DNA from 2 places in the Sporosarcina sp. P16b genome. Region 1 is predicted to be linked to the other one. Evidence: riboswitches for the same ligand, from Rfam matches in the RefSeq annotation. Region 1 holds a riboswitch; the other holds the start of a gene.
What was found. Region 1 has a riboswitch for lysine ahead of dapA (4-hydroxy-tetrahydrodipicolinate synthase). Riboswitches for the same ligand answer to the same signal wherever they lie in the genome.

Region 1 (11,780 bases):
AAATACTACAGTATGTAAAACACCTTCTTTCTGTCTTTCAGGAAGAAGGTGTTTAAACGGTACCAGGTCCCCACACAATTCAAGAACTATTCAGATAAATCTGAATGTGGTAGTATCAGAATTTCTTTTAATAGAGTTACGTAGGCACTTCTAGAATGTCACGACTATTGTAGATATTCAATATTTCTTCTGTTTCCATCAAACAATAAGTAACGTAAGCTGCTGTGGTTTTCTCGAATGGTGGAGGTAGGCAGTCCGGGAGTTTTGATGTATCCAGATAAGGATAAGGTGACGGAGTAGAAGAATGGTAGTTGGGGAATGTACTAAATGGGTATTCAGCCAAATGTTTGACCATAGGTGTTTTTGTTGCAATCGGATTTCGGTGAATATAGCGGCTTACGGCCAGCATAGCATAAGTAGATTTTACTTCCTTAGAATAATATCTACCTTGATAAAGCTGTCCAACATAGTCGTAACGTTTAGCGTAATAATCGCTGTATTTCCGATTGATATGCCGCATGATGTTGGATAGGTTGTCTTCAGATTGAAGTAGAATGTGATAATGATTTGTCATGATACAGAACGCAACAATAGTAAAATGGTAATCGATCGATGCATGACCTATACATCGCATCACATGTAGCATATCCTCTTCGGTAGCGTAGATATTCTGTCTGTTATTGCCGCGCATAACGACATGGTAGTATGCATTCGGTCGCCAATTCCGTTTACGTCTTGCCATTGATCTCTCCTCCTAGTTGGTTGTGAATCTATTGAGTATAGAGGAGAAGTTTCATTTTGGTCAAAAGGGCGAAATTGAATTTTGGAAAACAGAAAGTGCATACGAATCCTGTTGCGAGTTTGAAGAATTGAATCTTTGCCGTTATTACAGTAGATGATTTCAATTTCTATGTATTTTGGGATTTGAATTGTGCGAGAATTGTGTGAGGACCTGGTACCATCCCCAAGTGAATTGTGCGAGAATTGTGTGGGGACCTGGTACCATCCCCAAATTGTGTGAGAATTGTGTGGGGACCTGGTACCATTCCCACGAATTGTGTGAGAATTGTGTGGGGACCTGGTACCGTCCCCACGAATTGCGTGGGAATTGTGTGGGGACCTGGTACCGTCCACCACCAGTCCCCACCGGTACCATCCCACATCCCCACCATCCCCACAAAATCTTTATTCCCAACGACCTGTAAGTACTTTCTGGCGTGTATAGAAATTCAGTCCGTCTTTACCGTTCGCATGAAGATCACCATAGAAGGAATCTTTCCAACCGGAGAACGGGAAGAAGGCCATCGGTGCAGGGACGCCGATATTTAATCCGAGCATTCCGGCATCGATGTTTTCGCGGAAGTTACGCACATTTCCGCCGTCTTTTGTAAAGATACAAGCACCGTTAGCGAACTTGGATTTGTTTGATAATTGGATCGCTTCATCCAAGTTTTTAACGCGGCTGATCGATAAAACAGGTGCGAAAATTTCGTCTTGCCAAATCTTCATTTCGCTCGTTACATGATCAAAGATCGTCGGGCCGACAAAGTATCCTTTTCCTTTAGCTGCGCTGTCTTCTCTACCGTCGCGAATCAGAGTAGCACCTTCATTTTCTCCTGTTGCGATGTATTGCTCTGTTTTTTCTTTATGTGCGTCGCGAATAACAGGCCCTAGGAAAATACCTTCATCTAAACCGTTTCCGATTGTCAGTTCATTCGCTCTGTTGCGTAATGTTTCAACGAATTCATCCGCAATCGCATCTTCAACCGCAACGACTGAACAAGCCATACAACGTTCACCTGCTGAACCGAACGCTGCGTTGATAATTTGTGTGGCGGCATTGTCTAAGTTCGCATCTTTTAATACGATGGAGTGGTTTTTTGCTCCTGCGAGTGCTTGCACGCGTTTTAAGTTGTCTGTTCCACGCTTGTACACGTACTCGGCAACAGGCTGAGATCCCACGAATGAAATGGCAGCGACTTGTTCGTGATCTAGCATGCCATTCACTACGTCATGTGCACCGTGTACAATATTAAAGACACCTTTAGGTAAGCCAGCTTCTTCAAGTAGTTCAGCTAAGCGGTTTGCTAGCATAGGTGTGCGCTCGGATGGCTTGAGTACAAATGTATTACCTGTTGCGATGGCCATCGGGAACATCCAGCAAGGTACCATCATCGGGAAGTTAAAGGGTGTGATCCCACCGATGACGCCAATCGGATAGCGATACGTTCCGGATTCCAAACCTACCGCGATGGACGGTAAGTTATCGCCCATCATCAAAGTAGGGGCACCTGTAGCAAATTCTACACATTCAATTCCGCGCAGTACTTCACCGTGCGCTTCGGTAAAGTTCTTTCCGTTTTCGACAGTGATGATTCTAGCGAGTTCATCCCAGTTTTCCACTAATAGTTGTTGGTATTTGAAGAGAATACGTGCGCGACGTGGAACGGCTACTTCTTTCCACGTAACGAATGCCTCATTTGCAGCTTGTACTGCAGTATCTAAATCTTCTTTTGTCGAGATTGGAACATTTGCCACTATCTCTCCAGTTGCAGGATTAAATACAGGCTCTGTCTGATCAGTCGAAGCAGATACCCATTCACCGTTAATATAGTTTTGTACTGTTAGTGTCGAATTCGTAGTCATATAAATGACCTCCTAGTGTAATGATGTGTCAAATTAAAATTGGTATTCATAACATACTTGATACAAGTCCTCAATGGTCTCTTGTGAAGGTGTTTTAGGATTATTGCTGGGACTCCCGCTATCGATTGCGTCTTTTGACATCTTAGTGAGAACGCTTACAAATTCTTTGCGAGGGATTCCCCATTTTTCGAGATTCGGCATATCTAATGATTTGCATAAGTTTTTCACGGATTGTACTGCAATGTCTGCAGCATCTTCATCTGATAATTTCGATGCTTCGGGAGAAAAGATTCTACCGATATCTGCCAGTCTGTCAATACATGAATCTTTGCTATATTCCAGTATGGCAGGCAATAGCATCGCATTCGAGAAACCGTGCGGTACATCAAATAGAGCACCAATAGGTCGGGACATGCCATGGACTAAACAGACAGATGCATTGGAAAAAGCACTGCCAGCTTGGAGGGCAGCGAGTGACATGCCTTCTCGCGCTTCAATATTTTGACCGTCCGTGAATGCTGCTTGCAAGTTCTTTGAAATTAACTGGATTGCCGACAAAGCCATCATATCTGTCATCGGATGAGACTTTTTGGATATGTAGGCTTCAATCGCATGACTCAGTGCGTCTACACCCGTCGCAGCTGTGACCTTTTGCGGAGATGAGAGAGTCAGCAACGGATCGACGATGGCTATATTCGGCATGAAAGCAGGTTGTTTAATCATCATCTTGACAGTCGTTGCCGAATTTGTGATCACTGTTACGTCAGTTGCTTCTGAACCGGTTCCTGCAGTAGTCGGAATGGCGATATGAGGTACAGGTGTGATGTGCGCAATTTTCTTCATGCCTACGTACTCTTCAATATTTCCCCCGTTAGTCGCGACGACTGCAACCGCTTTCGCTGTATCGATACAGCTTCCGCCACCCAATGAAATGATTAAGTCACACTTTTCGTCTTGATACAATTGCAATGCCTCTTCTACATATTGGTCATTTGGTTCAGAGGCTACACCAAGAAAAACGACACTATTAACGGAATGTTCCGATAATTTATCTTGGCAATTGGCAACGTAACCGAGCGTCTGCATGATTTGATCACTGATGATCAATGCTTTTTTACCGAGAACTACTGCTCTTTCACCAACCTGTGCAAAAGCATGTTGTTGATACAATATCGTCGACGGCATATGAAACGTTTTGCAAGATCCCATTCAGTCAGCTCCTCATCTACTATTATTTGTACTAGAGTAGTGCTTTTGAAAAGAGTAAAATAAAAGTGTAGCGTTGAGGCTACACTTTTATTAATAAACTGAGTGTAGCATTCGCGCTACACTCAGGTCAAGATATTAAATTTTTTTAATTTTTTGTATAAAGTTGTTCTATGAATTCCAAGTAGCTCGGCAGTCTTTGACTTATTGCCTTCTGTTTTCTCCAATAAATCAAGAATCATCTTTTTTTCTTCCACGCCTTGTTTTTCTCTGACGGTTTCCAAAGTATAGATACTTTGTTGATCTAGAATCGTTTTTGGCAAGTCTGTCACGTCGATACTAGCGGAGTCCACTACACTAACTAAGTCTTCTACCACATCAATCAATTCTTCGATATTGTCTTTCCATTGGTAATTCATTAAGCAGGAAATAGCTGACGTTGTGAAAGACTTCTCGGCTATTTTATGGGAAAAACAAACTTCCTGCATATAATGCGACAGTAAGTACGGGATATCTTCTTTCCTGTTGCGTAGTGGCGGAATAGATAGTTGCAGTGGATTTAATTGAGCGTATAACTCTGAACTGAACGAGTCTCTTTCCGCTAATTCATGCAAATTCTGTGTAGAAGAAATAATGAGTTGAATAGCAAAGTCGTCTGGGGCTTGTTTTAAAAAGGCCAGTAACTTCATTTGAATCGTCATGGATAACCGATCTATATCTTGCAAGTACAGTGTGCTCGGCTCTCTGGAAGTGAGAATTCCCCCCTTACCGAAAAGCCGTTCCTCCACTTTTTTCGGTCCCTGTACCGCACAGTGAATGATCGTGAATGGTTTGGAGGCGAGGGGGCTTAACTGATGAATACTTTCTGCGAAAGCGTTTTTCCCCGTGCCTTTTTCTCCTGATAATAAAACTACGGCTTGCGTTCGTGCGGCAGTCCGAGCTTTTCTTTTTAAGTCGGATATTGCTTCACTCGTTCCGATAATTTGATTAAGACTCGAAAAGCCTTCGGATGACAGGGGAGGGAGTTCTGTATCGTTCATGACTTTCTGCAATTGCAGTCGTTCATAGATTCGATAAATATCCGAAACCCCTTCAAAGATCAGCATTCCAATGGCTGCGACTACTTTGCCGTTCTTCCAGACAGGGATTCGATGCACGACCATGTCCTGTCCTTGTATATTTTGTAGAACGCCTCTTTCGGGCATCCCTTTTTGGACGGTTTCATGTAAATTGGTGTTCTCGATGATGTCTGTTACATGCCTTCCGATTGCCTTTGATCGGGGAACGCCTGTAAATTTACTATATGCATTATTGAATTCAATAATCATCCCCTTTTCGTCTACGACAGCAATTCCTTCAAACGCTTTTTCAAGTATGACAGTTAAAATATCCGAAACTTTTTCATTCTGTATATAACTTTCCATTAATGCTGACAGTCCTTTGAAAATTTCCTTTTGGGTTAATAGACCAGTGAGTTCGCCTTGTTGATTTTTCACAACAAAGATACGAGCATCGTTGGAGTCAAAAGGAAGTTCACTCAGCAATGTCTGTTCATCCACTTCCGCTACTGGCATTGGCAACATCGTCTCAAGCAATATATGCTTGTCGTGCCCATTGACGAATGCTTCGAGTACATGATGGAGAGTCATCATGCCAATCGGTCTATGGTGCGAATCGACAACCGGAAGAAACTCGACTTTCAATTCCTTCAGAACTTTAGCCGCTTCGAGCAATGTTTTATCAGCTTGAATGACTGTCGGGTTTTCATTCATCCAATTGGCTACAGACATCCACTTTTTATCGCTTTCAAATTGTATGAGTGTATCAATAAATGTGTCTTTAAACATGAGAGCCTCCAGAAAGATATCTATTTTACTTTGTGTTGCTTCATTATAGCTCAAAAGAGGTACCAGGTCCCCACACAATTCGGGAAGGGGAGGGAAGAGATGAGGGGGAAGAGGTACCAGGTCCCCACACAACTTGAAAACAATTCGGAAAACTCTGTACGAAATTGTGTATCCAGATAAGGATCAGGTGACGTAGTAGAAGAATGGTAGTTAGAAAACAGAAAGTGCAAATGATTCCTATTTTCCGTTTGAAGAATTGAATCTTTGCCGCTATTACAGTTGATGATTGCGATTTCTATGTATTTTGGGATTTGAATTGTGCGAGAATTGTGTGAGGACCTGGTACCATCCCCAAGTGAATTGTGTGAGAATTGTGTGGGGACCTGGTACCAAAAAAGCCTGGTACCCAAAAAGCCGCCGCAAGACGACCAAATGACATGGGCGTCTCGCAGCAGCTAAAAGTATTTTCTCTATGTCAATCAAAGACCGATTGCAGTCTGGTTTCGAAGCGCTAGAAGATCTTTCAACGATTCTACTTGTTCGTTAGGTAACGCCATCATCGGTAAACGAACGCCACCAACCGGTACGCCCATCAAATTCAACGCGGCTTTCGTTGGAGAAGGGTTCGGTGCAGCAAACATCGCTTGCATGATTGGCAATAGACCACGGTAGATGGTCGCGGCTTGCTTTGTATTGCCAGTTTTGAAGTGGCGCACCATTTCCGCCATTTCATTTCCTATAATATGAGCAGAAACCGACACGATGCCCGTGCCGCCAATAGCTAGTACAGGAAGTGTAGACGCGTCATCACCTGTGTAGACAAAGAAGTCATCTCCAGTATGTTCGATAATCGCAGCTACGGCTTCTAGGTCACCACTCGCTTCTTTGACAGAAGTAATATTCGATACGTTGTTAGCCAGTCGGATAATCGTTTCCGGCAACATGTTCACAGCGCTACGTCCCGGGATATTGTACAGCATGATCGGTAATGTAGTCGTTTGGGCAACCGTCTTGAAGTGCTGGTACAACCCTTCTTGACAAGGCTTATTATAGTACGGGACAACGAGCATGATTCCGTCGACGCCAGCTTCTTCCGCTTGGATCGTCAAGTCAATGGATTCTCTTGTACTGTTCGTTCCTGTACCTGCAATAACCGGCGCACGGCCTGCAACTGTTTGCACGGTAAATTTGAATAGATCCACTTTTTCTTGTGCGGTTAGAGTAGGGGATTCTCCTGTCGTACCTGCGACAACTAGTGCGTCTGTTCCATTGGCTAGTAAGTGATTGATTAAGGTTTTTGTTGCTGGGTAATCGATGTCTCCTCTTTCATCAAACGGAGTTACCATCGCTGTCATAATTGATCCGAAATTCATTATTCTCCACATCCTATCATTTTATTAAAAAACATAGAGGTGGGGGCGATATAATTGAACGCAAAAAGCAACAACGAAGGCTCGCTGTTGCGTTGAAATAATGAATTATTTCTTTGCACGAGATAGCCCACCATACAGTTTCCCATATGACAATCCTGCACTTGTTCAGTCCAGAATCAGCTTGGAGGTCATGAGAGTCTCGCCGCTTCGGCAAATTCCCCTTTCCACAATCTTCACAGGACCTCATGATCCTCTGATTGCGTACTAATGGTTTTTGCGCCTCTATCCTTATTTCCGAATTATCGAAATAAGTGAAAGTTTAATTATTCCTACTGTACTTGGTATCTGAAGAAATAGCAACCATAAGTTTTCTAGATGAATGTTTTGTCTATCAATGACACATCGTGCAACAATGCGTCTACAAGTGTACTGAAGTCGCCTCATTCCTTCGACAATTCATCGCCCAGTATTGTGTTAGCCTCCAAAAAGTGCTATCTTATCAGTATAATAGCCTAAGAGTAAACTGGGCTTTTCTTGCTTGATTTATGCATTACATATGTTTTCTGAAAAGGGGAATTCGATGAGTACTATACATGAGTCCGCGAATAACAGGCCGGAAGAGTTACAGCGTATACTAGATAAAGAATTATTACAGTTGGAGAAAATTACGATTGATGATTTCGAAGTAGATCCTATCGAGAAGCCTGTCACGCAAGAAGATTTAAAGCAATTTCAGCAATTTACATCGACGAGTTTTCGTTCTCTAGAAGAATTGTTCGAAAGCAATCAAGCTGTTTTGCCCGTAGACGAGGCCATAACGCGTTTGCAAGATGAAGCACGGGAAGACCGCGTTCAAATGGCTAAACGTGCAGTGCAAATCTATAGTTTATTTGAAGACGTACGTCAAACGGTTGATCCTGAATCGGTCGATTTGATCGCACAGTTGGATGCAGTGATGGATCAAGCGCATCTGTTACTTGAAGAAATCGGCATAACAGAGTTGCCGGTGTACGATGAGTATTTCGATGAAAGCTATATGGAAGCGGTTGGCACAATACCCGAAGAAGAAGCGCAAGGGATTGAGCGTTTTAAAGTGGCGGCTGTATTCCGCAGAGCCTTTTCAATAGAAGGTCAAGTCATTCAAGATGCACTAGTGAAAACGGTTTCGTAAAAGGGGGAACGTGTATGACGAGCATAACAATTGATCAATGGGTGAGTCACTACGTACGCCCGTTTAGTAGGTGGAGGTGATTCAATGAGTTCATTCACTAACGTTCCCATGCTGATTCAACAAATGCAACAAGAAATACGACAGAAACGTTACACATTAGCGCTTGATACGATACGTGAACTGGAAAAGCTAAATGTGAGCCGCAAGCAGATTCTGTGGCATAAAGCATTGCTTGAGAGCAAGGTCGGAAATTTGCATGTGGCATTGGCCTACTTGAAGGAACTAGATAGCGAGGAGCTACATGCCGTCAAGTTACAACAAACGATTACCGACAATTGGGATACGTATACGCAGATCATCGCTAAATATAACGATGCAGTATCGGAAATTCAGCTAGGATTTGGCGAAAAAGCGTTACATATCATAGATCACGCGATGCAACTAGCAGGAAAATTACCCATCCCAATTGAATTATATCGTATGAAAACGGTCTTGTTGGCACGTTATGAAAGTGGCACATTATCTCGCTATACGGCGGGGTTACCTTTGTATGCGCTTGATGATCCGACAATTAAACGTGTCGTGGCGGCAGAACCTCCGCGTCCAGATATCCCACGACCGGTTCCAAAGCCTAAGCGAAAGCGCAAGCTGAAAAAAGAGGCGGTAGTATTCCTTGCTAGTGTTGCGACTGTCCTGTTGGTATTCGTCGTCTGGTTATTAGCCAATCTCTTTGCACAGCCTGAAACCGCAACGGAGTCGCCAACTACAGCAGCGGTGAAAAAGCCGGTTATTATGGAGGATGTGCCGAAGAAAGAAAAGCCGGTTGAAAAGGTAGTCACAAAACCTACAGAAGAAGCAGAGCTTGAATTTGTTTCAAATGAAGCGGCAAAAACGTATTATAATGAAGGCTACAGGCAATTTTTAAAAGAAGACTTCCCAGCAGCAGTTGCGTATTTGGAATATGCTGTACGTACGGAAGAAAGTGATTACTTTACGGATGATGCCTCGTACTTCCTAGCTTCGAGTTATTTGCGTGAGCAGAAATATGAAGATGTAGTGGAAATCGCGAAAGCTTTCCGACAAGAACAAGATGTGAATTATCAGGAATCACCTTATCGAGAAGGTATCCGTCTTCAAGAAAGCCGCGCTTTGTGGCAGCTTGGCAAGGAGACTCAAGCTGTGTCGATTCTGGATGAATTGATTCATAAGTCGAATGAAGATTGGGTGACTTATGAAGCGAGGGCAATGAAGAAGTTGGTAGTGGAGGGTGAGAGTGGGGAGGAAGAAGAGGCGGCTAGCTGAGTTGGCTTGGGGTCGGGCGGTTGTGTGTGAATACCGCGCTAAAGTTGGGGTGGACCGCGCTATTGTGTGTCCATACCGCGCTAAAGTCAGGGCAGACCGCGCCATTGTGCGTCCATACCGCGCTAATGTCAGGGTAGACCGCGCAATTGAGCGCCCGCACCGCGCTAAAGTTAGGGTGGACCGCGCCATTGTGCGTCCATACCGCGCTAAAGTCAGGGCGGACCGCGCCATTGTGCGTCCATACCGCGCTAATGTCAGGGTAGACCGCGCAATTGGGTGTCCGCATCGCGCTAAAGTCGGGGCATACCGCGCAATTCCGTGTCAGCATCGCGCCAAAGTCAGGGCGGACCGCGCAATTGGGTGTCCGCATCGCGCTAAAGTTAGGGCGGACCGCGCCATTGTGCGTCCACACCGCGCTAAAGTCAGTGCAGACCGCGCCATTGTGCATCCATACCGCGCTATTCCCACGCCAAACCGCGCCAATCCACCCAAACCACAAAAACAGGAGCAATCCGCGAAGTCAACTAACTTCGCGGATTGCTCCTTCTGTTATTCCAGTGATTGAATCAACTCAATATTATGTTTCTCCCACTCGGTCATCTTTCCGTCAAAGGATGGGTTCGGTTCGTACCAAGACTGTGAGCCAAAGTAGTTTTGCAGTTCTTTTGATTTGAATATATAGCCGTGCCGTGCATAAATTTCATTGCGGGCTAAACGCAATTCTTCTTTTGACAGTCCTTTGAGATCAGATGTGTCGAGGAACACGTCACCGCTATACGAGATGATGAACTGGTCGTTTGAATCGCCAGCTGGAACTTCTTTAATTACTTCTTTGACAATAACGGTTTCGACAGGTTCGTCCTTCACGACGTCGTTTTGTACGACTGGTAAATCATTGTCGGTTTCCACGTTAGTTTCGATGGCTAATTCTTTGATGGAATCAAAAGTGAGGTGAACCGATTGCTTCGCGCCGAATACATTCGCTTGAATTTCTTCACGTACGCTTTCGTCCTGTAAAGTTGTAGTCATTTTGATAGGGTAAATCCCTGCCATATACGGGCCGAATTCTGCTTGTTCATTACTTTTTTTGATATAGCCTATCTCAGTATCGTGGATCGATAGTACGGTTTCTTCCCCGATAGATTTCACCTTAAGAATATAGCCCGCCGGATTGATCGTATAGTGGGGGAAGAGGCCGAATCGCTTTCCTGTTACATGCATAGAGAACATGCCTTCGTCGGTCTTTTCTTTTAAATTGGTTTCTATTACTTGAACGATAGAAGGATTTTTCTCAACCAATGTAAGCAATGCTTGAATACTTTCTGCATTAATCGAAATACGACTATCTTTCGGCACAATCAATTCATGCAATGCGTCTTGATCTTGCTCGATCAGCGCTGAAATGAAGTGCTCTGTTGTTGCCTTTCGACCGTATTTTGTTTCCATAGCGTAATAGCTTGTAATCGCGGCTAGCACAATAACTAGTAATACAATCGGATACAATGGGGTTTTCAGTAACGACCGTTTTTTATTCAAATTGCGTGATACGAGAAACGCTTTGCAGTTTGTGCAGTACTCTTGCTGTTTTCTATTCAGTTCATTACATATCGGACATTTTTTCATGTGAATTCTCCTACTTCATGCTATGGTTCTATCTTTTGAATGCGAGTATAGATACCAATGTAGTGAAGATTATACTATGATTGACGGGATTATTCTAGATGTAAGGAAGTCTGTTGCATAAAGGAAGTAAGGCGCGGAATATGCAGGGAAGAGGATGTTTCAAAATTCGTCATGTAAAGTAGTCCTATCTAACGTATAGGATGTATGAAGATGGTAAATGGTGAGTTATAATGGTTTAAAAGATTCCCATATTGCTAAAGTGTGGCAGGGAAGAAAAGAGGCGCGAATGAAAGGACAGCATCGTATACTTTTGATGGTATGTATTGGGTTGTTGGCAGTACTTGGATTTCAAGGGATCGTCAGTGCAGAAGCCGTTTCACATGAATTATTGGTAGAGTATGAAGAAACTCGCCAGGCATTTTCAGTAGACGGAAACTTACCAGGTGTAGAAAGTCGTGAAATAATCACAGACGAAGTGGAGTTATGGAGTTTTACAGATTCAGCAGAAATGTTATTCATGAAGGAACAACTTCTTGCAGATCCAAACGTCTTGCATGTTGAAACGAATCATGCGCGTTATTCGCATGTCGTATTTAATGATCCTATTCTTGT
Region 2 (11,780 bases), on a different contig from region 1:
TTGATGAAATCACGTACTACGTAAAACCATCTGAAGGTGCAGAAACTTCTTGGGATGAAGTACCTGAAGAAATCAAGCGTACGTTTGATAAACTAGGTATTCCTGAAGCAGAACAAAAATACTTGGCAGGTGTCTCTGCACAGTATGAATCTGAAGTTGTTTACCACAATATGAAAGAAGAACTAACAGATCTAGGAATTGTCTTTAAAGACACGGATTCTGCACTTCGTGAAAACGAAGAGTTGTTCAAACAATATTGGGGTACGGTTATACCAAACTCAGATAATAAATTCTCAGCGTTAAACTCTGCTGTATGGTCTGGTGGATCATTTATCTATGTACCACCTGGCGTAAAAGTAGAAACACCGCTACAAGCTTATTTCCGTATTAACTCGGAAAACATGGGTCAGTTCGAGCGTACGATGATCATCGTAGACGAAGGCGCAAGCGTTCACTACGTAGAAGGTTGTACAGCACCTGTTTACACAACAAACTCACTACACAGTGCGGTTGTTGAAATCATCATCAAAAAAGATGCATATTGCCGTTATACAACAATCCAAAACTGGGCGAACAACGTCTACAACTTGGTAACGAAGCGTGCAGTATGTGAAGAGAATGCGACAATGGAATGGATTGATGGCAACATTGGTTCTAAATTGACGATGAAATACCCAGCAGTCATCCTAAAGGGTGAAGGCTCACGCGGTTTGACACTATCTATCGCATTAGCAGGTAAAGGACAGCACCAGGATGCCGGCGCGAAAATGATGCACTTGGCACCTAACACGTCTTCTACTATTGTTTCGAAATCTATCTCTCAACACGGCGGAAAAGTAACGTATCGCGGAGTTGTCCACTTCGGACGCAATGCGGACGGAGCTCGTGCCAACATTGAGTGTGATACGTTGATCATGGATAAACTATCTACTTCAGATACGATTCCATACAATGAAATCTTGAATAACAATATTTCATTGGAACACGAAGCAAAAGTTTCAAAAGTTTCCGAAGAGCAGCTCTTCTATTTGATGAGCCGTGGTATTCCTGAATTGGAAGCAACAGAAATGATCGTTATGGGCTTCATCGAGCCATTTACAAAAGAACTACCGATGGAATATGCGGTAGAGATGAACCGTTTGATCAAGTTCGAGATGGAAGGTAGTATTGGGTAAGCGTTGAAATATCAGCGTTTATGCGATATTCCTGACAGTTGAATAAAGCAACGTGCCGATTTCATGCCGATTCAATTCGGATGGTCGGCACGTTTTGTTTATTTAGCGAACCTTTTTTTCCACAACCGCAATCGTGCATCTCGAAACACTTATTAATTTACCTATCTCATCCGTGATTTGGATATCCCAGACCATCGATGTGCGCCCTTTATGGAATGGAACGGCAGTAGCAGTGACCACACCATCTTTTTTACCCCGTATATGATTCGCATTGATTTCTAGTCCTACTGGATAATGCGTCTCGGGATTTAGGTTTAAAGCGGCTGCAATGCTGGCCGCAGTTTCAGCGAGTGCTACTGAAGCGCCTCCATGTAACAACCCCATAGGTTGAACAGTTTTCGGTCCAACTGGCATTTCACAGACGACTTTGTCAGGATCGAGTTGTGTAAAGGTAATTCCTAAAGCACCTATCAATGTCTGTTCCAGATCAATACTATCCAATAAATTAAGTTCTTTCATCCTTTTCTTTACCTCCATTTCACTGATATGCTTCTATTACATGTATATACATGTAATAGAAGCATACTACTAAGTGTAGCGGGAAATCCAGCTTTAAAATTTATCCCGGTACATGTACAATAGAATGAATTATCGAAGCGGCTGTAACAGTACGATCATCATTTTAAGGAAAGAGTGGACATCATGAGAAAAAAATTGGATCAAGAGCAAGCAAATTATATTATTGACGTGTGTGCCAGTGCGAATCTCCGTACGGTATCCGGATCACTTACACAACTGTACAATCATCTCTTGAAACCTACTGGATTAAAAATCACCCAATATTATATGCTCGGCAATATTTATACGTCGCCGGATATTTCGATTAGTAAATTAGGTGAGATGATGTTGCTCGATCAAACGACCGTTACGCGTAATTTGAACATTCTAAACGATTCCGGATATGTACAGATCAAGAGAGCAAAACAGGACTCGCGAACCAAAGTGGTCACGATCACAGAATTAGGGTACGACAAATTAAATGAGGCTACACCGATCTGGGCACAAGTACAGGAACAAATTGAAGGATCTATCGGCAAAGCAGAATACATGGACTTACTGAAGAAGTTGAAGGCATTACAGAAAGCGATTAATGAATTCAAAAGTTAAATAACATAAAAATGAATATCCATTCATAAATTGATTGACAACTCGAAAAAATCTAGTAAAATACATGTATATACATGTATCGAAAATGTAAAGTTTTTGAAACGTCTTAGTGTATGTTCGTTACAGGAATACATTTATACGCTTTGAAAGCGCTTACGCTAAAAGGAGAGTGTTTCTAATGAGTTTAGTAGAATGGAAAAAGAGTATGAGTCTTCCAGTGATCGCAGCCCCGATGTTCATTATTAGTAATCCTAAGACTGTGATTGAGCAATGTAAAGCAGGAGTAATCGGTTCTATGCCTTCTCTAAATGCAAGGCCCGTTGCACAATTCGAAGAGTGGTTGATCGAGATTACAGAAGAATTAGCCGACTATAATGCGAAAAATCCCAATAAACCAGCCGCGCCATTTGCGATCAACCAAATTGTCCACCGATCCAATGAAAGATTGCAAGAAGATATGGAGCTGTGTGTAAAGTATAAAGTTCCGATCATTATTACATCGCTAGGCGCCAGAGAAGATGTCTATGAGGCTGCACACAGTTACGGCGGAATTGTATTGCATGATGTGATCAATAATATGTTCGCGAAGAAAGCAATTGAAAAAGGTGCAGATGGTTTAATTGCGGTAGCTGCAGGAGCGGGAGGGCACGCGGGTCCGAAAAGCCCGTTCGCGCTCGTTCAAGAAATTCGGGAATGGTTTGATGGACCACTGGCACTTGGCGGATCTATCGCAACCGGCAGAAGCGTATTGGCAGCCGAAGCCATGGGGGCGGACTTTGCCTACATCGGATCGCCATTCATCGCTACTGAAGAAGCGAGAGCCGTTGAAGAGTATAAACAAGCCATCATAGACGCCACTTCCGATGATATCGTGTACAGTAATTATTTCACAGGGGTACACGGAAATTATTTAGCTACGTCCATCCGGGCTTCAGGTTTAGATCCTGATAACTTACCAGAAAGTGATCCAAGTAAAATGAATTTCGGCGGAGAAGCAGGTCAAAAAGCTTGGAAAGATATTTGGGGCTGTGGTCAAGGAATTGGCATCATCGATAAAGTTCAACCTACGAAAGAATACGTCGCACAATTAGCACAGCAGTACCATGAGGCAAAGGATAAGTTGGTAGGAGATAGAGTGAATACAGCGAGCACATAATAAAGAAAAAGAATCACGTTAAAAACAAGTATGTCCATCCAGACACGCTTGTTTTTTTATTTGCCTGCTTAGTGTTTGTGAGTGGAGTTTGTTTCAATACGGTTGATTTTTAAATCATTCATTGCGGTCTTTTGATAGGTGAATTCTACATCAGTTTGGAGTTGTTCGAGTAAGGAGAGGGTTTTAGTTTGTATTTCAGTTAAAGAAACATAGTTCATGTAAATTGTATCCTGTTTAGTTTCAATAGAAGACAACCGTTTATTTGTCAGTTGCCGTTCTATTTTCACTTCTGACATGTCTGTATTGAGAACTTCGACATGTAATTTTAGTGCACTAACATCTGACTTAATCAAAGAGATGTCAGTTTTAATGCCTTTCATTTCACTTAAAATTTGTTGTAAAAGTACGTCGCTCATGTTCATCCATCTTTTCTTATTTATTTGGTTACCTCTATATAATAGAATGCTTTGCACTAAAGAAAATTCCTTCATACATACAAATCAATTCATTGATTATATACCGTGCGGGGTATATAATAGATACAAATACAAATGAAAAGGAGTTTTTCACATGTCTGAAAAAGCAACCGTATATGTATCATCTACTTGTCCTTATTGTACGATGATGACGAATTATCTGGATGAAATCCATGTGCCTTATGAGACGATCAATGTCTCTACAAATCCTGCAGAAGGGGAGCGTCTGATGGAACTAACCGGACAGATGGGCGTTCCACAAACACAGTTGAATGGAAAATGGATTATCGGCTTTGATCCAGCAAGTATTCACGCTGCACTAGACGCATGAATACATGTAAACGGTTTTTATTCAATCGAAACTGTACAATTCAATCGGCCGAAGAAATGGAAAAGAACGTATTTCCGCGCTTTTGTCTTGGCCATATAGCATTTGCGGTGATGGGAGTCATTCTCGTCATCATCGAATGGACTCACTAATAGGAGGCATTAATTATGGAATGGATCATCATAGCACTCTTCGTCGGCTTCGTAGTTTGGCGTATGAAGCCTGCAAAAGGCGTGCGTTCAATCTCGACTGCACAATTAAAAGATAGAGTGAACGATCAAAACGTCCAATGTATCGATGTGCGGACACCAGCTGAATATTCAGGACGCCATATAAAGAAATTTAAAAATATTCCTTTGAATTTGCTTTCAAAACAGATGGGAACATTGAAGAAAGATCAAGAAGTCATCGTCATCTGTCAAAGCGGCATGCGTAGTGCCAATGCAGCAAGCCAACTGAAAAAAGCAGGATTCGTGAATGTAACGAATGTACGCGGGGGAATGAGCGCGTGGCAAGATTAATACTAAAGAAGTGTCTCGGAGATCCTATCTCGGGACGCTTTTTTGCGTGAAAGTAAAATCGGTTGACTAGGCGAATTATAGAAAATCATACTACCAAATCAGGAAGTATGATTTTTCCGAAAATACATGAGATATGATACACTAAGCTAAAGATCATAAGAGGAGGGCTTTCCATGATACATGTTGGTCTGACAGGGTGGGGAGACCATCCAAGTCTATACAATGAGAATACAGTCGCGAATAAAAAACTACTAGATTATAGTAAACACTTTCCAATCGTTGAGCTAGATTCGACGTTTTATGCTATACAATCGAAGAAAGTTATGGATAAATGGACAGAGGAAACGCCCGCTAATTTTCAATTTGTCGTGAAGGCGTATCAGGGTATTACAGGTCATCAGCGCGGAAAGTTACCATATGAATCTGAAGAGGAGATGTTCTCGCTGTTTAAGCTGTCCCTGACGTCATTTGTTGAAGCGGGGAAGCTTGCGATGGTACTGGTACAGTTTCCACCTTGGTTCGATTGTAAGAAGGAAAATGTGGATCGCATTCGCTATGTGCATGAACAATTACAGCCGTTGCCGATTGCTGTAGAGTTTCGCAATCAAACGTGGTATTCTCCAGCTTATCGAGAGAAAACACTCGACTTTCTGAAAGACTTGAACATCATCCATGTCGTTTGTGATGAGCCGCAAGTAGGGGACGGAAGTGTGCCGCTAGTCCCAGTTGCAACGGATCCGAAAGTTTTGTTACGTCTTCACGGTCGCAATGATAAAGGGTGGGTAAATACTACGGGAGATAGTAAAGCATGGCGTAAAGTCCGCTATCTTTATGATTATAATGAAAAAGAGTTAGAGAGTATGCGTGACATCGTGAAACATCTTCAGAAGCAGACTGAAGACGTATTTGTCATCTTTAATAATAACTCCGGCCAGCATGCAGCGAAGAACGCCAAACAATTTGCACGATTACTTAACATAGAATACGGTCAGCCTCTCACCAAGCAACTGGATTTATTTGAGGGGGATCACTGATGGAATTTGTAGTACTCGCCTTAATAGGTTTAGCATCGGGTATTATCGGTTCGATTGCGGGCCTCGGTGGAGGAACCATCTTGGTTCCTGTCACATTGTTTGTCGGATTAAATTTAGGAATGATTCCTGATATTACACCGCAAAGTGTAGTGGGCTTATCGGTCATCATGATGATTGCGAATGGACTTGGATCGACACTGTCTTATATGAAAGTAAAGACGATTGATTATCGCAGTGCATGGTTATTTTTCGCCGCGAGTATACCGGGTATCATCCTCGGAGCGCTAGTCAATAAAAGCGTAAGTTTGTCCTCATTTAATTTATATTTTGGCATATTGCTCATCATTTTATCTACACTGTTAGTAACGAGAAAATATTTGAAACCGATTAGATGGTTTGTAGACAATGGAAAAAAGATTAAGTTTACTGATCCTCAAGGTAAAACACATATCTATGGCTACCCCATTTGGTTTGCCATCTTATTGGCATTGTTCATTGGATTTACGTCGGGCTTATTCGGAATAGGTGGCGGTACGATGATTGTGCCGGCAATGATTTTACTATTCTTGTTCCCGCCACACGTCGCTGTTGCGACATCTATGCTTATGGTGTTTTTATCAGCAATCGTTAACTCGGTATCTCATATTTCACTCGGTCATGTGCCATGGCTGTATACGATACCTGTCGTGCCGGGCGCTTATTTTGGTGGCATGCTCGGCGCCTATTTAAACAGCAAAATGAAATCAGATACATTGGTTTTAGTCATACGCATCATTTTACTCGTCTTTGGACTTCGTTCCATCTATGAGGGGATTTGGGGTTGACACATATGAAGGAGACGGTAGCAACGATCCATATTTACCACACAAATGACGTCCATAGTCATTTCGAGAATTGGCCGCAAATTCATCACTTTCTTACTAAGCGGAAGCAACAAGCTGAAGAGAATGGGGAGCATTGTTTTCTATTTGATATTGGAGACCATATTGATCGGTCTCATCCGTTTACCGAAGGAACAGAAGGGAAAGGAAATATTGAATTATTAAACAAAGCAGGATACGACGCAGTAACGATAGGCAATAATGAAGGAATCACCATGTCAAAGGAAGCCTTAAATAGATTATATGAAGATGCGCACTTTGATGTAGTGCTCTGCAACTTGACTGAACAGGGTGGTAAGTTACCATACTGGGCGAAGACGTCCACAATACTCGAGACCTCTGAAGGTGTGCGCGTCGGTGTCATCGGTGCCACAGCGCCATACTATGATTTTTATGAACAACTAGGCTGGTGCGTAAGCGAACCGCACGCGGCGTTGCGGGAAATGGCCCGCAACTTGCGCCCTAAATGCGATGTCATCGTCTGTCTCTCGCATTTAGGAATCAATGAAGATCGTATTTTAGCTGCGCAATGCCCCGAGATCGATGTGATTTTAGGAGCACACACGCACCATTTATTACAAAATGGTGAATGGATTGACGACACGCTACTTGCGGCAGCAGAAAAATTCGGTCAGTATGTCGGTCACGTCCAGATCAATATAGACCGTATGACAGGTCAAGTCGTTCATATGAAAGCAGAGGTTTTTCCAACACAGATGATGGAAATGTCAGAAGAGGATATGGAACAGGTGAATACCTTATTTGCTAAAGGGGAAGAGACACTAGAAGTGCCCGTGTTTTATAATCCATCTCCATTATCACAGCGTCTTACAGGAGACAGTCCATTATCCTCGCTGTTTGGTCGCGCGTTACTTACGTATCTTGATGCCGACTGTGCGCTTTTCAACGCGGGTATTTTCCTTGGTAGTTTAGATAAAGGCTGGGTGACAAAAGGGGATTTGCACTCTTTATTGCCACACCCTATCAATCCTTGCCTCATTCATTTAGATGGCATGGATTTGCTGACAGTCTATGAGCAATCACTTGATCCGAAGTGGACGGAACTTCCGATAAAAGGTTTAGGATTTCGTGGGACGCTGATGGGTAGTATGATACATGAACACTTATACCGTAACACGGACGGACAATTATTTGCAGGCAACCGTTTGGTAGAACCCGGTAAAATGTACACGTTGGCAACACTTGATATGTTCACGTTTGGCTTTTTCTATCCAGTATTAAAAGAAGCGAAGAAAGAATATATCATGCCGGAAATGCTTCGCGATATCCTCGGTTGGTATGGAAGGAAATATTTCAATGAGCGTTAGTTATGTCCGCCTCCTATTTCGCATAATGTGAAGTAGGAGGCGTTTTCATGCGGTTTTATACGAATCAAAAACGACCAAAGAAGTTTAATTATGGAAAAACCATACTGCGCTTTGTCATCCCGACCATCATGGTGGGAGTGGCGATATTTTTCTATACGGTCAATAAACAGCTAACGCCAATCTATACACAATATGCCGAAGTGCAAACGCAGAAAATAGCCAGTTACGTGATCAGTCAAGCCATTAACAATCGATCCACCAGCGTCTACGATGTCAATGAAATTATAGAAAATGTTCCCGATGATACAACAGATACGGTGACAACGAAGTTTAACGCTGAAATCATCAGCCAGGTCATGTCAGAAATTCATCAGCTTGTTGAAAATCATCTGGAGCGCGCAGAAGGCGGAGATCTCGATATGCTACCGCCACTCGGAGATCTTGAGTACAATCCTGATCGTATGGAAAAAGAACAAGGTATTGTATTTTTCGTTCCGATTGGGCAAGCCGCGAATATTCCATTGCTCGGTAATTTGGGGCCGAAAATCCCGATCCGCTTCCACGTCATTGGAGATGTACATGCAACAGTAGAAACCGATATTCGTGAATTTGGTATTAATAATGCCTATGTGGAAGTGTATCTGATGTTACAAGTCAATGTGCAGATTATCGTTCCGCTAGCAACTAGCAGAAGTGTAGTGGAGCAGAAAATACCGATTGCAATTGGCTTGATCAGAGGAAAGGTACCACAAATTTATTCAAAAGGAGAGCAAACGCCAGCACAAATCGAAGTTCCGCTAGAGAAGACGGAGTAAAAGGCTATTGTGAACAAAGTCGATTATTGCTACACTAAGAACAGAAGAATATCGAGACTTACGTAGAGGCTGCATTGTTTATAAGTACCTGGCGAGAGAGTGACATCTATGACCGCGAGCGAAAGGAGACAATGCCGAAGTTTGAGAAGAGTCAACTTCTCAAGTTGGGGTCATTTCAAAGAGGAATGACACTGTCATACAGCGATAAATGTATGGAGAGCTACAGTTGCCAATTGTACTGCGATTTATGAATGTATTGCTTGATCAATTGACTGGCCGACTCCTACACGTATGCTATTGCCTGTGGGGTTGGCTTTTTTTATCGGTAAATTAAGGAATTACAGGATAGTATTTGCTTTCCACTCTTCGATAGATCTTCTGCATTTCGATATCATCTAGCAACTAGAAAGAGGGGAATTACAATGATCGGAACATGGGTCTCTATTTTGCCTCCTATTATCGCCATCGTGATGGTGTTGGCGACGAGGAGAGTATTATTATCATTAGGAGCGGGAATTGTTACAGCGGCTTTACTTTTAGCGAACTTTGCTCCGTTTGAGACACTAAAAGGTGTATGGAGGGCCATGACAGTTTCGTTTTGGGATGGCGGGCTCAATACATACAATATATTTATTATGTTATTTCTATTATTACTAGGTGTCATTACGGCATTCGTCAGTTTATCAGGAGGGAGCGCCGCATTTGCACGCTGGGCAGTTAAACGCATCCGTACAAAACGTGGTGCGAAGCTGTTGACGATGGGGCTAGGGATTGCAATTTTTGTGGATGACTACTTCAATGCCTTGGCAGTTGGACAGATTGCAAGACCCATTACAGATCAGCACAAAATCTCTCGTGCGAAATTGGCATACTTCATTGACTCAACGTCAGCACCTATTTGTGTCGTGTCACCCATCTCGAGTTGGGGCGCATTCTTGATTGGACAACTTGCACTTATTTTAGGTACGACAGCAGCGGTGAGCTATTCGCCATTAACGGCATTTATTTTGATGGCGCCGATGAACTTCTATGTCATTGCGACATTGTCCATGGTCTTCTTCTTTGCTTGGACGAATAATGACTTCTTTGAAATGAAGAAACATGAAGACCGTGCCATGAATGAAGGCGAACTTTATGATCAAGATAAAGAAATTCCAGGTCAGCTAAAGGAAGAATTCCCTGAGCATACGCACGGCAAAGTTCGCGATTTGGTTGCCCCGATCGTGACGTTGATTGTGGTAACGCTCGGCATGATGATTGTTACTGGCTATAAAGAAGCGGGCGTTTTCGATATCTGGGCAATATTTGAAAACACTGATGTACCGTTCTCTTTGGTAATTGGTGGTGTTACGGCTACTTTGCTAGCTATGTTGTTATATATTCTACAAATGAAAAAGAACGAAACAGCAAGTGTATCATGGATGTGGCGTGCATTGATTAGCGGAGTGAAAGCGATGATGCCTGCCATTCTCATCTTAATTTTCGCTTGGGGATTGACTGAGCTAATCGCTTCCTTAGATACAGGTCTATTCCTTTCTACCATGGTAGAGCAATTGAATATTCCTGTCACGTTCCTTCCGGTATTGATCTTCATATTAGCGGGATTAATGGCATTCTCGACAGGTACCTCATGGGGTTCTTTCGGTATCTTAATGCCAATTGCGGGTACTATTATGGTCAATGCAGCACCTGATTTATTATTACCGGCATTGGCGGCAGTACTTGCAGGCGCAGTATTTGGAGATCACTGTTCACCGATTTCTGATACGACTATTCTTTCCTCTACTGGAGCAGGTTGTAACCATATGGATCACGTGTCCACACAATTACCTTACGCGCTTGTCGCAGCTGCTGTAGCAGCAATTGGGTATGTTGTGCTCGGGCTGACGGGTTCTGTGTGGATCGGTTTAGCGGCTGTTATTATTACTCTAATAGTTTTATTCGCGTATTTAAGCGCCAAAGGTAAGAAACACCCAGAACAAATAGCATAGTTTACCGTTTAGACTAAGAGTGATAATTACTTCATTCTTAGTCTAAATTTGTTTTGACATCTCTAATTAGGCTGTTTATACTAAATATACAGAACTAGAGTTGTCAGAATAAATCAAATGGTAAAAGTTTTGTAAAATAACAAAAAAGAGGTGAAGTTGTATGGAAAATCGTTCACAGTGGGGAACGAGAGCTGGTTTTATACTGGCTGCAGTGGGTTCGGCTGTAGGACTCGGAAACATTTGGCGCTTTCCTTATGTTGCCTATGAAAATGGCGGCGGCGCATTTTTTATCCCGTACTTATTTGCACTATTAACAGCAGGTATTCCGATCCTGATCATGGAATTCACGATTGGACATAAATATCGTGGATCAGCCCCTCTTTCATTCTTCCGATTGAATGGAAAAAAAGCCGAGTTTCTAGGCTGGTGGGGGATCTTTGTATCCTTCGTTATTTCTACCTATTATGCCGTAATCATTGCATGGGCTATGAAATATACCGTCTACTCATTTAGTTTATCGTGGGGGAAAGATCCGGAAGCATTCTTCTTCGGAGATGTTCTGAGCCTAGCGGATAAACCAGGAGAAGTCGGAGGACTCGTTGGAGGTGTAGTATTACCCTTATTACTTGTCTGGGTGATTTGTTACATCATCCTAATCGGTGGTGTCAAGAAAGGGATTGAATTAGCGAATCGGATATTTATTCCTGTTCTTTTCTTACTCTTCTTATTTGTCGTCATCCGCGCCATCACACTTGATGGGGCTATGGTTGGGCTGGATGCGTTCTTTAAACCGGATGTCGATAAGTTACTGAACCCTCGTGTATGGGTTGCAGCGTATGGACATATCTTCTTCAGTTTATCGATCGCATTTGCCATTATGATCACGTATTCTAGTTATTTACCAAAGA

Region 2: it holds a riboswitch for lysine, as region 1 does, so the genes downstream of both, CSV77_RS12610 (Na+/H+ antiporter NhaC family protein) here and dapA (4-hydroxy-tetrahydrodipicolinate synthase) in region 1, are expected to answer to the same signal.

What each region holds. Positions count from the first base shown of each region.
Region 1 is NZ_PDYO01000003.1:45,323-57,102, forward strand. Features, by position in the region: gene CSV77_RS05940 (transposase) at 137-742, opposite strand; gene CSV77_RS05950 (CoA-acylating methylmalonate-semialdehyde dehydrogenase) at 1,186-2,646, opposite strand; gene CSV77_RS05955 (iron-containing alcohol dehydrogenase) at 2,680-3,855, opposite strand; gene CSV77_RS05960 (sigma 54-interacting transcriptional regulator) at 3,978-5,699, opposite strand; gene dapA (4-hydroxy-tetrahydrodipicolinate synthase) at 6,179-7,072, opposite strand; lysine riboswitch at 7,188-7,365, opposite strand; gene grpE (nucleotide exchange factor GrpE) at 7,653-8,243, shown strand; gene CSV77_RS05975 (tetratricopeptide repeat protein) at 8,328-9,545, shown strand; gene CSV77_RS05985 (YARHG domain-containing protein) at 10,095-11,168, opposite strand; gene CSV77_RS05990 (S8 family peptidase) at 11,455-11,780, shown strand, end outside.
Region 2 is NZ_PDYO01000012.1:33,725-45,504, reverse strand. Features, by position in the region: gene sufB (Fe-S cluster assembly protein SufB) at 1-1,175, shown strand, start outside; gene CSV77_RS12660 (PaaI family thioesterase) at 1,278-1,694, opposite strand; gene CSV77_RS12655 (MarR family winged helix-turn-helix transcriptional regulator) at 1,878-2,342, shown strand; gene CSV77_RS12650 (NAD(P)H-dependent flavin oxidoreductase) at 2,521-3,498, shown strand; gene CSV77_RS12645 (hypothetical protein) at 3,567-3,914, opposite strand; gene CSV77_RS12640 (glutaredoxin family protein) at 4,069-4,305, shown strand; gene CSV77_RS12635 (rhodanese-like domain-containing protein) at 4,470-4,823, shown strand; gene CSV77_RS12630 (DUF72 domain-containing protein) at 4,997-5,857, shown strand; gene CSV77_RS12625 (sulfite exporter TauE/SafE family protein) at 5,857-6,681, shown strand; gene CSV77_RS12620 (bifunctional metallophosphatase/5'-nucleotidase) at 6,687-8,066, shown strand; gene yunB (sporulation protein YunB) at 8,114-8,881, shown strand; lysine riboswitch at 8,937-9,112, shown strand; gene CSV77_RS12610 (Na+/H+ antiporter NhaC family protein) at 9,304-10,872, shown strand; gene CSV77_RS12605 (sodium-dependent transporter) at 11,033-11,780, shown strand, end outside.